Regions from separate parts of the Diaphorobacter ruginosibacter genome, predicted to be linked through region 2. Evidence: predicted binding sites of a transcription regulator. Region 2 holds the regulator's gene; each other region holds the start of a gene.
The links. The regulator FNR, encoded in region 2, switches genes on or off when oxygen is low (the NO sensors DNR and NnrR bind a similar motif). The targets are predictions, from matches to a motif close to TTGATNNNNATCAA.

Region 1 (3,275 bases), 1.2 Mb from region 2:
GTCATGGGCCAGAAGGACAACCTGGTCATCGGCCCGTGGCTCTACAAGAACCTGCCCTGGAATCCCACCAAGGACCTGACCGCCGTTGCGCACGTGGCCTACACGCCCGTGATCATCGCCACGTCCGCCAACTCCAAGTACAAGACCCTGGCCGATGTCGTGGCCGCAGCCAAGGCCAATCCCGGGTCCGTGACCTATGGCTCGCCAGGCAACGGCACATCGATCCATCTGGCCGGCGACCTGTTCGAGAAGGCTGCCGGCATCAAGCTGAGCCACGTCCCCTACAAGGGTTCCAACCCCGCGATGATGGATGCGCTGGCCGGCAATGTGGACCTTCTGGTGTCGTCGGTTCCGTCCGCCATGGCCCAGATCCAGGCAGGCAAGCTGCGCCCGCTCGCCGTCACGTCCGCCAAGCGCAGCTCGTCGCTGCCCGACGTGCCGACGATCGCCGAGTCGGGTTACAAGGGCTTTGACGTGAGCACCTGGTATGGCGTGATGGCTCCGGCTGGCACGCCCGCCAATGTGGTCACCACCCTCAACACCGAGATCAACAAGCTGCTGGCCACCCCCGAAATGAAGGCTGCCATCCACGCCCAGGGCGCGGAGCCGCTCGCCATGTCGCCAGCCGATTTCGGCAAGCTGCTGAGCACCGAATACACCCAGTGGAAGGGCATCGTCGAGGCTTCGGGCGTGAAGATCGAATAATCATCGCGCACCTCTTCCGCGCCAATGTAGCTTGTGCCGGCGCGGAAGAACACAGTCTGTTCGCGGCCCTGGCAGCCCGCGATGCAGGGGCCGCACATCGCTGAGGCATGACTTACATCATGGTGGACTTGACGGCGATTAGGAATACTTCTCCAGACACTGAGATTGGAGAAGATATGGCCTTGCTGGTTTGGTTACCCGAGCTCGATACCGGTATCGATGAAATCGACCGGCAACATCGTCGCATCGTCGAATACATCAACACATTGCATGAACTGCGCTCCACCCACGATCGCGAAGCGCTCGGCAATGTGATCGGCGAAATGGTCGACTACACGATCTCGCACTTCGTGTTCGAGGAAAGCCTGATGGAGAGTGCGGGCTACCTCTTCTCCGGGCCGCACAAGAAAGTGCACGAACTCTTCACCCGCCGCGTTGCAGAGATGCAGACGCGCTTCGAGGCCGGAGAGGACGTCACGGCAGAGCTGCATGGCATGCTTTCGCGCTGGCTGTTCAACCACATCCGCAACGAGGACCACGGATACATCGATACGGCCAAGGCCTATCTGCGCATGGCCCAGCAAGGTGCCGGCCCATCGGCGGAGTCCCGCCGCATCAAGGCCGAGGTGCTGCAGGAGCTCGAGGCACGCCAGAACAAGAAGGGCTGGCTCACGCGCATCTTCGGAGGCTGAAAGCCTCCAGGAAAAACGGCCCCGAGGGGCCGTTCTGCTTCATCAAGGCATGCGCCGCATGCCAGCGATGGTCACTCCCGAACAACCAGCACGGGAATATCGGCCACGCCCAGAACACGCTGGGTGACACTGCCCAGCACCAGCTTTTCAAGGCCGCGCCGACCGTGGGAGCCCATGACGATCAGGTCACTGCCTATTTCCTTGGCCGCACGCATGATGCCTTCATGCACCGCATGACCTTCTCCCACCACTGCGTTGACCTTGTCGACGCCGGCCTCTTCCAGGGCCTTCTTGGCGGTGTCGAGCGCTGTGTTGGCCTCGGTGCTGGCCGCTGTCAGGTATTGCGATTGACCGTAGGCAAAGTCCGCGCCAACGCCTGTGAAGGGATAGGGATCGATCACGTACAGCACGGTGACAGTGCTGCCATAGGTCTTGGCCAGCCCTGCCGCCTTGGAAACCGCGGACAGTGCGGTGGTCGAGCCATCTACCGGGATGAGGATATTGGTGAACATGAATACTCCTTATCTTTGGATCTGATCAACGCAAGCGAAGCTCGCGACACATCAGTGATAGTGTGCTGCTGCAGCTTCTCATATTGCTTGATGCACATCAAATACGCATGGTTCCTCCATGGGCATCCCGGCCAACGGAATCATTCGCTCTGAAAGCCGCCTGCGCGGCAGGTTACCACCAGGGTGTCCCTCCAGCCCTTCTCGCCCGCCGGCTGGATGGGGGTGGTTTCATGGATCATGCGGGCGTCATCCAGCAGCATGACGGACCAGGGCTCCGTGAGCGTGAAGCGCTGGCCATTCGGGCCCGTGGCTTCGAAAATGCGTGTTTCGCCGCCCTTCACGTCCTGCCTGTCCACCAGGAACACCGCGACCAGATCGACGCCATCGCGGTGCGCACCTTCCGGTGTGGGCCGGCCGATGCCGTCCGACGTATCGATGCGGAACTGGTGCGCCTCGATGTGCCAACTCTGGGGTTCGGCGCCGGGGGTGATTACGGCTTGTGAAAGTGCCGCCAGGGCACGCATGGTCTGTGCCCATACGGGCTTGCCGACCGTCTCGTCCCGCATCGGCTCGAACCAGCGCTGCATGCCGCCATGCAGCGCGTTGTATTCCACGGGCTGCCAGTGGGCACGATGGGGCACCTGCTGGTATTCGAGCCCTTCCACCACGAAGCAGGAATGCCGGCGACGCCGGTAGCGCCCGCCATCCTTGAGGAACTCGTCCGGCGGCAGGTCGCTCCATGCGGCCGACAGTTTCTGCAGGTCTTCGAGGGAACAGCCGATCCAGCTGGCTACATCGGCAGGTTGCAAAACAGCGAACCCGCGGTCACGCAGCTGGTTGGCTACCTGATCCGCGGGCGAGTATGGGGGGGAGAATGTGACGTGGGCCATGGCCCTCAAGCTTAAACCCGGTTGGGGTCGATTCGCAGCGGCAAGGCGAACAAATCCTTGCCTGTCACGTCACGAAATCTCCATCGTAGTACCTGTCCCGATCTACCTCAACCTCAGTCGCGATGACGGCCATGATGGCCATGGTCGCGATCACGATCCCGCCAGTGGTCGCGATCATGCCGATCGTGCCGGTCATGACGGTGGCGGTCGCGCCGGTCATGATCCCAGCGATCCCGATCGCCTCCTCCACGCCAGTGCGGTGGCGGGTTCCTCAGGAAATAGACGCGCTGCCCGCAGGCACCATAGCGCGCGCAATGTTTGCCCCAATGCTTGGCATGTCCCGGCGGCACGTACATATAGACAGGTGGAGCAGGCACGGCCACAGGCGGCGGCGCAATGAGCATGGGTTGCTGATAGATCAGAGCAGGCGCCGGTGCGTTCCCGATGTCCACGCGGCCGTAGACGCCCGGTGCGAT
Region 2 (3,275 bases):
GTGGTGGCTGATCCCCGTATCGAAGTGGGACCTGCCGAATCCAGGTGGGTGCTGGTGCGGCTGCAGATTCCCTATGGCAGCGCGGCGTCCGGATCGCACAAGGTGCTGTTCGAGGTGAGTGCGCAAGAGGATCAGGCCAAGGTGATCGAGAAGTCTGTCTTTCTTGTGCCGCGCTAACGAAAACATCATGCGGGCAACTTCCCGTGCATCGCTATGGAAGCGGCCCGCCTTCAAGGAGCTTGAAAAATGCAGACTACGGTTGATACTTCATTGAATGCATCGAAGGATGCGCCGGCCGCCGCGCAGCCTTGGTGGCGGTTCGGCATGGTATGGATGATCATTGCGGGCCCGGCCATCGTGGTGGTGGCCGGCTTCATCACGTTGTGGATTGCGATCCGCACTCCCGATCCTGTCGTGGAAGAAGACTATTACCAGCGGGGCTTGAACATCAATGAGACGCTCAGGCAGCAGGGACAGGAACGAAGCATGATGCCTGCGGTGAAGGGGCGCAACCATGCGGCTACCGACGACGACTCCATGCGTCCTGCAGACCAGTGAGTGCTGGAATGCGTGAAGCGGTAGAGCGGCAGGCCACAGATCATGGCAGGGCTTTGCAGGCAGGGCTTGTGCTATGTACAGCACGGCAAGGCAGTGATACCGTGCATTGCATCGATGGGGGATGGAAGAGAATCGCTTCAATGCGCCAGCGCCTATGACTCAGATCAATGGACACCCATCAAATGTGTTCCCTTACCCATGAGCTCACAAGCACTGGTCTCTGGCCGGCAATCTGCGAATGACCCATCCATGCTCGGATGAAGAGGACGAGCGAACAACGCCAATCAACGGGGAAGACGATGAAAGCACAACGACTCATGTGGATCGCCTGGCCGGCCTTTCTGATGGCGGCCGTCTTGGAAATGCTGGTGTTCGCCTTCGTGGATCCGCAGGCGCTTGAATGGTTTGACCAGCCGGTGAACCTCTCCAGGCAGGGTGTCTACACGCTGGCCTTCTTTGCGTTCTGGGCCATCATCATGGTGGCAAGCGGCTTGACGACGCTGCTCTCGCTTTCGCCATTCGAGGTCAATCGCTGCCCGGTACCTTGTGATGAGAGGCCGGCGGATTGCGCGAAGTTTTCCGCGTGACGTTGTTGTCGTAGCGATAGGGTAGGGGGAAATCAAGGCCCCTCTGTACGAGTGGTGCGGCAAGCAGCTGGTGCGACGATTTCAACGCAACGCAGATCGCCCGAGTCCGCTGGCATGTGTCGATTTGATTCATGCAGAGGGCTTGTAGGCAATTACGTCAACGGCGGACTTCGCTCTTTCGCCTGGGAATTGCTTCAGCCTTGTTGACTTGCCAGGATGCTGATTGCACCCGCTCCGTGTTTTTTTCGTTCCCCCCGATGAGCCGTGCCGCTCCAAGGCGCGGGCTCATCGGGCGGCAGCTGTCGTGACTTCACAGCAGCTCCATGACTCAATGACTCAATGGCAAGCTTGCTGGCTGTTGACGATATTGCGCAGTGCACCGGCATCCAGGATACGGACGTGGCGCTGTTTGACCTCCACCACGCCTTCCTCGACGAATTTGGAGAAGGTGCGGCTCACGGTCTCGAGCTTGAGGCCCAGGTAGCTGCCGATTTCCTCGCGTGTCATGCGCAGTACCAGCTCGGACTGGGAAAAGCCACGCGCGTGAAGGCGTTGCACGAGATTGAGCAGGAATGCGGCAAGGCGCTCTTCAGCGCGCATGCTGCCCAGCAGCAGCATGACGCCATGCTCGCGGACGATCTCGCGGCTCATGATCTTGTGCACATGGTGCTGAAGGGCCTTGACCTCGCGCGACAGCTCTTCGATGTTGTCGAAAGGCATGACGCAGACCTCGGCATCTTCCAGCGCCACTGCATCGCAGGTGTGGCGGTCGCTCACGATGCCGTCAAGGCCAATGATTTCTCCCGCCATCTGGAAGCCTGTCACCTGGTCGCGGCCGTCTTCGGTGGCCACGCAGGTCTTGAAGAAACCCGTGCGAATGGCAAACAGGGACGTGAAAGGCTCGCCATTGCGGAACAGCGTCCCTCCGCGCTTGACCTTGCGGCGCACGGCGACGATTTCGTCAAGTCGTTTCAGCTGCTCCTCGGACAGCCCGAGAGGCATGCAAAGTTCTCGCAGGTTGCAATTGGAGCATGCGACTTTGATGGTTTGCGGTGTCATTTGCAATGGCGCCTTGTACAAGTTATCGGCTTCCGAAAAGTGGACTGAGTTCCACTCGCCTCTGCCGTTGGCATATAGGAAAAACAGGATGCATTGTCCCAGTCAACATGAAAACTGGATTGACCTGTGTCAAGGACATTCTCCGGAGGCTGCGGCACAGTAGCGGCGAACCTTTGGAATTCGCTATGACTGTTGTCACATCAGATCTCATCCGTCAATTTGACGTGTCTGGGCCCCGCTATACGTCCTATCCAACGGCAGACCGCTTCGTGGAAGCGTTCGGTCAAGACGACTATATCCTCGCTCTACAACAGCGACGCATCGGCTCGAATGCCAAGGCGTTGCCTTTGTCCCTCTACGTGCACGTCCCGTTCTGTGAATCGCTTTGTTATTACTGTGCGTGCAACAAGATTATCACCAAACATCCGGAGCGGGCGGAAGCCTATCTTCGCTATCTGAGTCGAGAAATCGATTTGCACACAGAGCACTGTGGTGTCATCCAGCATGTGAGCCAGCTGCATATTGGTGGAGGCACCCCAACATTTCTGACCGATGAGGGCCTGCAGGACCTGATGTCCATGATCCGCCGGAGTTTCGTTCTTGTTCCGGATGGCGAATACTCCATCGAGATCGACCCGCGGACTGTCGACAATGATCGCCTGGCGTTTTTGCGACAACTGGGCTTCAACCGCCTGAGCTTCGGTGTGCAGGACTTCGATCCCGAGGTGCAGAAGGCCGTTCACCGGATACAGCCCGCCGAGCAGGTCTTCCGGCTGGTGGAGGAAGCGCGCAGGATCGGATTCCATTCGGTGAATGTCGACCTGATCTATGGGCTGCCGCGCCAGACCCCCGAGTCCTTCGACCGCACGTTGGCGCAGGTGTGCGAGCTGCGTCCGGACCGCATCGCGCTCTACGCCTATGCCCATCTGCCGGAGCGGTTCAAGCCGCAGCGCCGCATCGTGACCGATGAACTGCCGCTGCCTGCGGCGAAGGTGGCCATGCTCGCGCGTTCGCTGGAGGTGTTTCAGAATGCGGAGTACGTCTATGTCGGCATGGACCACTTCGCGCTGC
Region 3 (3,275 bases), 1.9 Mb from region 2:
TCTCGAGCAGCGATGCGATCACCTGCTCCGCCGTCTGCGGATCAAGGTGCGCCGTGGGTTCATCCACCAGCAGCAACCCCGCATGCCGGTTCACCGCCAGGCGCGCAAGCGCCAGACGTACGGCCTCGCCACCCGACAGGCCGCTGCCGCCCTCCCCCAGGCTGATCGCCGGGCGATGGGCCAATGCCTGCGACAGCTCCGCCGCTTCAACCGCGCGGCGCACGTCCCGGGCGCTGACGTCACTGCGCCCCAATCCCACGTTGCGCAGCACCGATCCCGCAAACACATGCGAATGCTGTCCCATCCAGCCGATGCGCGCGCGCAGGCGCTCGGCATGCTCGTCATCCATCGGCACACCGCCGATGCGAATGCTGCCATGCTCTAGCGGGATCAGGCCCGCCAATTGCGCCAGCAGCAACGACTTGCCCGCGCCGCTCTTCGCCCACAGCGCAATGTGCTCGCCCGCGGCGATGCACTCGCTCATTTCGGAAATCACGGCGGCATGCCCCGGCACGCCCACCTGCAGTGCATCGATGCGCACATCGACCGCGCGCGCAGCGGCTGGCTCATCGGGTTCCATGACGGCACCGTCCGCAACGCCGCGCGTGCCATGAGAAGTCTCCCCTGCTCCCGGCAGCGGCATGGCCTGGCGCTGGAGCTCGCCAAGCGTCTTCATCGCAGCCTCGCCGGCTGCCTTGTCATGCCATACGGCGGACAGTTCACGCAGCGGGTCGAAGAAGGCCGGCGCCAGCATCAGGACGAACAGGGCCTGCGCGAGTTCCAGCTTGCCGCCCCATGCGCCAAACGCAAGCGTGCCCAGCAGATGGAAGCCGACATAGACGGCGACCATCGCCACGCCGAGTGCCGAGAACAGCTCCAGCACGGCGGACGACAGGAACGCGATGCGCAGCACGCGCGTCGTGCGTGTTCGCAGCGATTCTGCGTGCGAGCGCAGGCGCTCCGCCGTGGCATCGACGGCCCCGAGCGCGCGCAGTGTGCTGAGTCCCCGCAGCCGGTCGAGCAGAAAGCCGTTCATGCCACCGATCTCCACCATCTGTTCCTCGCTGGCCGCGCGCGCCCGCCAGCCCACGATCGCCATGAACAGCGGAATCAGCGGAGCGGCCAGCAAGAGGATCAAGGCAGCCACCCATGAGAAGTACGCCACCGCGCATGCAATCGCAAGCGGCACGCAGCGCACCTTGAACATCGCCGGCTGATACCGAGAGAGCCACGGCACGATGGCCTCGGCCTGCTCCGCCATCGCACTCGCGGCCTGCCCTGAGGGTGCCTGGGTACTGTCCATCGGCGACGTCCTGGCGAGCGCGTGGACCACCTCTTCGCGCAGTCTGCTCAACTGCCGCCGTGCCGCTTTCTGCGCGCGCTGCATGCCTGCGCCATCGAACAGGGCTCGCAGCACGCCGATCACCAGTACGCCGAGCGCCAGGGGCGCGACCTGAGCCATGGCACTGCCCGCATCGGAAGACGCAACGGATGTGGATCCGGATGCGGACACCGCCATCACCTGCACCGCCTGCGCGATCAGCCAGGCCTGCGGCAACCACAGCAAGGCCGCCAGCACTTGCAGCACGGCACCCGCACGAGCGGCCCCTGGGGATGCCGCTGTCTGGCTGAATGGCGATGAAACCCTGGTGTGACTGGACATGAACCCTTCGTCTTGCGAGCCAAAGCTCATAAGCATTAATTGATACTAGGGTTAACACTATCTCTCAAATACTCACAGCACGGGGGAAGAAATACGGCATGACTTGATTCAAGTTAAGACGGAAATGATGGCAAATTCTCGATTGATTGACTTTTACGAAATTCAGTGCCGTCTCAACTGACAACTGTTTAATTCGGCGCAAGACGCTGGATAGAAATATGAGCTTGGCTTTTTGGAGCCCTGCCCTGTGATGACCACCTGCCGCAACGGTGCCATGAGCGATCACTCATTCGACAATGAACATCAATCACGAGATAGTGATGTGGCACCGGAATGCGCCTGACGGCACAGGCCCGTCGCATACCAGGAACCGAGTCATCAAGGGATTTTTCACATGGCAAGCGCAGAACCGGATGGGCTCATCATCCGCCGAGCAACCGACACCGATGCCGTAGCGGTACTGGGCCTTTTTGATGAAGTCATCGCCTGGTTTGTCGAGATCGGCAATGCCGGGCAATGGGGAACCCAGCCATGGTCCAGCCAGCCGCAGCGGGTGGAGCGAGTCAACGAGGCCTGCGCACTGCCCGGAGCATGGATCGCACAAGCGCAGGATGGCTCCATCCTGGCCGCCTTGGTGCTGGGCGATGCCATGCCCTATGTCCCGCCTGCAACAGAGCCCGAAATCTACGTGCGCCTGCTGGTCGCCTCGCGCCGCCCGGCTGCGCGGGGCATCGGCCGTCGCCTGATGGCTTTCGCGGAGGATCAGGCCAGGACCGCAGGAGTGGGTGGCTTGCGCGTCGACTGCTACGGAGGAGGCTCCGGCGCCTTGGTGCGCTTCTACGAGTCCTGCGGCTACGAGCGCCTCTCGACATTCCTGGTGGAAGGCTGGCCCGGTCAGCTCCTCGGGCGCAGCCTGTGATCAATGTCTCGCGTCGAACATGTCGCGCCCCACCTTCCGCCATGCATTGCAAACCGCCTCAAGGAAACCATGAGCGTCGATACCCTGAAGAACAGACTGCGCAGCCTTCCGTCGTTGAAAGGCCCGTTTGCCGAAGTCGGCATGACCTGCCTGCCCGGCACGCCCCAGCAGGCCTTCGGGCTCTGGTTGCATGAGGCGATCCAGGAAGGAGTGAAAGAGCACCATGCCATGACCTTGTCCACGGTGGATACGGATGGCTTTCCCGATGCCCGGGTCCTGATCCTGAAGAATGTTGATGACCGTGGCTGGCACTTTGCCATCAAGGCCTCCAGCTCCAAGGGCCGGCAGCTCGAAGGCAATCCGCGGGCGGCGCTCACGTTCTACTGGCCGGCATTGGGACGCCAGATTCGACTGCGAGGCCATGCAATCGCCCTGCCCGAAGCCGAGTGTGCAGATGATTTTTCGACGCGGCCGCAAGGCTCGAAGATCAGCGCCATCGCCTCGCTGCAAAGCGAGGTGCTGGCCACGCCGGATGATCTGTCCAGGCGCCTGAAGGAGGCTCGGCTCTGATTCCCGGTGAGGGGAAATCCCTCAATCTGCCAGTTGCCGCTCGATCTCCCGGCGCGCATCCCGCACGAATGCGCTGACGGCCTCGGGACTGGACGGCAGTTCGTCCCGCGCCACTCCCAGGTA

Region 1: the regulator FNR is predicted to act here: its motif matches at 1,997-2,010, upstream of H9K76_RS10655 (universal stress protein).
Region 3: the regulator FNR is predicted to act here: its motif matches at 1,767-1,780, upstream of cydD (thiol reductant ABC exporter subunit CydD).

The regions. Positions count from the first base shown of each region.
Region 1 is NZ_CP060714.1:2,356,096-2,359,370, reverse strand. Features, by position in the region: gene H9K76_RS10665 (Bug family tripartite tricarboxylate transporter substrate binding protein) at 1-705, shown strand, start outside; gene H9K76_RS10660 (bacteriohemerythrin) at 882-1,397, shown strand; gene H9K76_RS10655 (universal stress protein) at 1,469-1,909, opposite strand; gene H9K76_RS10650 (2OG-Fe dioxygenase family protein) at 2,050-2,799, opposite strand; gene H9K76_RS10645 (hypothetical protein) at 2,913-3,275, opposite strand, start outside.
Region 2 is NZ_CP060714.1:3,512,120-3,515,394, reverse strand. Features, by position in the region: gene ccoG (cytochrome c oxidase accessory protein CcoG) at 1-177, shown strand, start outside; gene H9K76_RS15980 (FixH family protein) at 247-558, shown strand; gene H9K76_RS15975 (hypothetical protein) at 858-1,145, shown strand; gene fnr (fumarate/nitrate reduction transcriptional regulator Fnr) at 1,482-2,204, opposite strand; gene hemN (oxygen-independent coproporphyrinogen III oxidase) at 2,390-3,275, shown strand, end outside.
Region 3 is NZ_CP060714.1:1,584,216-1,587,490, reverse strand. Features, by position in the region: gene cydD (thiol reductant ABC exporter subunit CydD) at 1-1,663, opposite strand, end outside; gene H9K76_RS07205 (GNAT family N-acetyltransferase) at 2,058-2,582, shown strand; gene H9K76_RS07200 (pyridoxine/pyridoxamine 5'-phosphate oxidase) at 2,652-3,152, shown strand; gene H9K76_RS07195 (aminoglycoside adenylyltransferase family protein) at 3,174-3,275, opposite strand, start outside.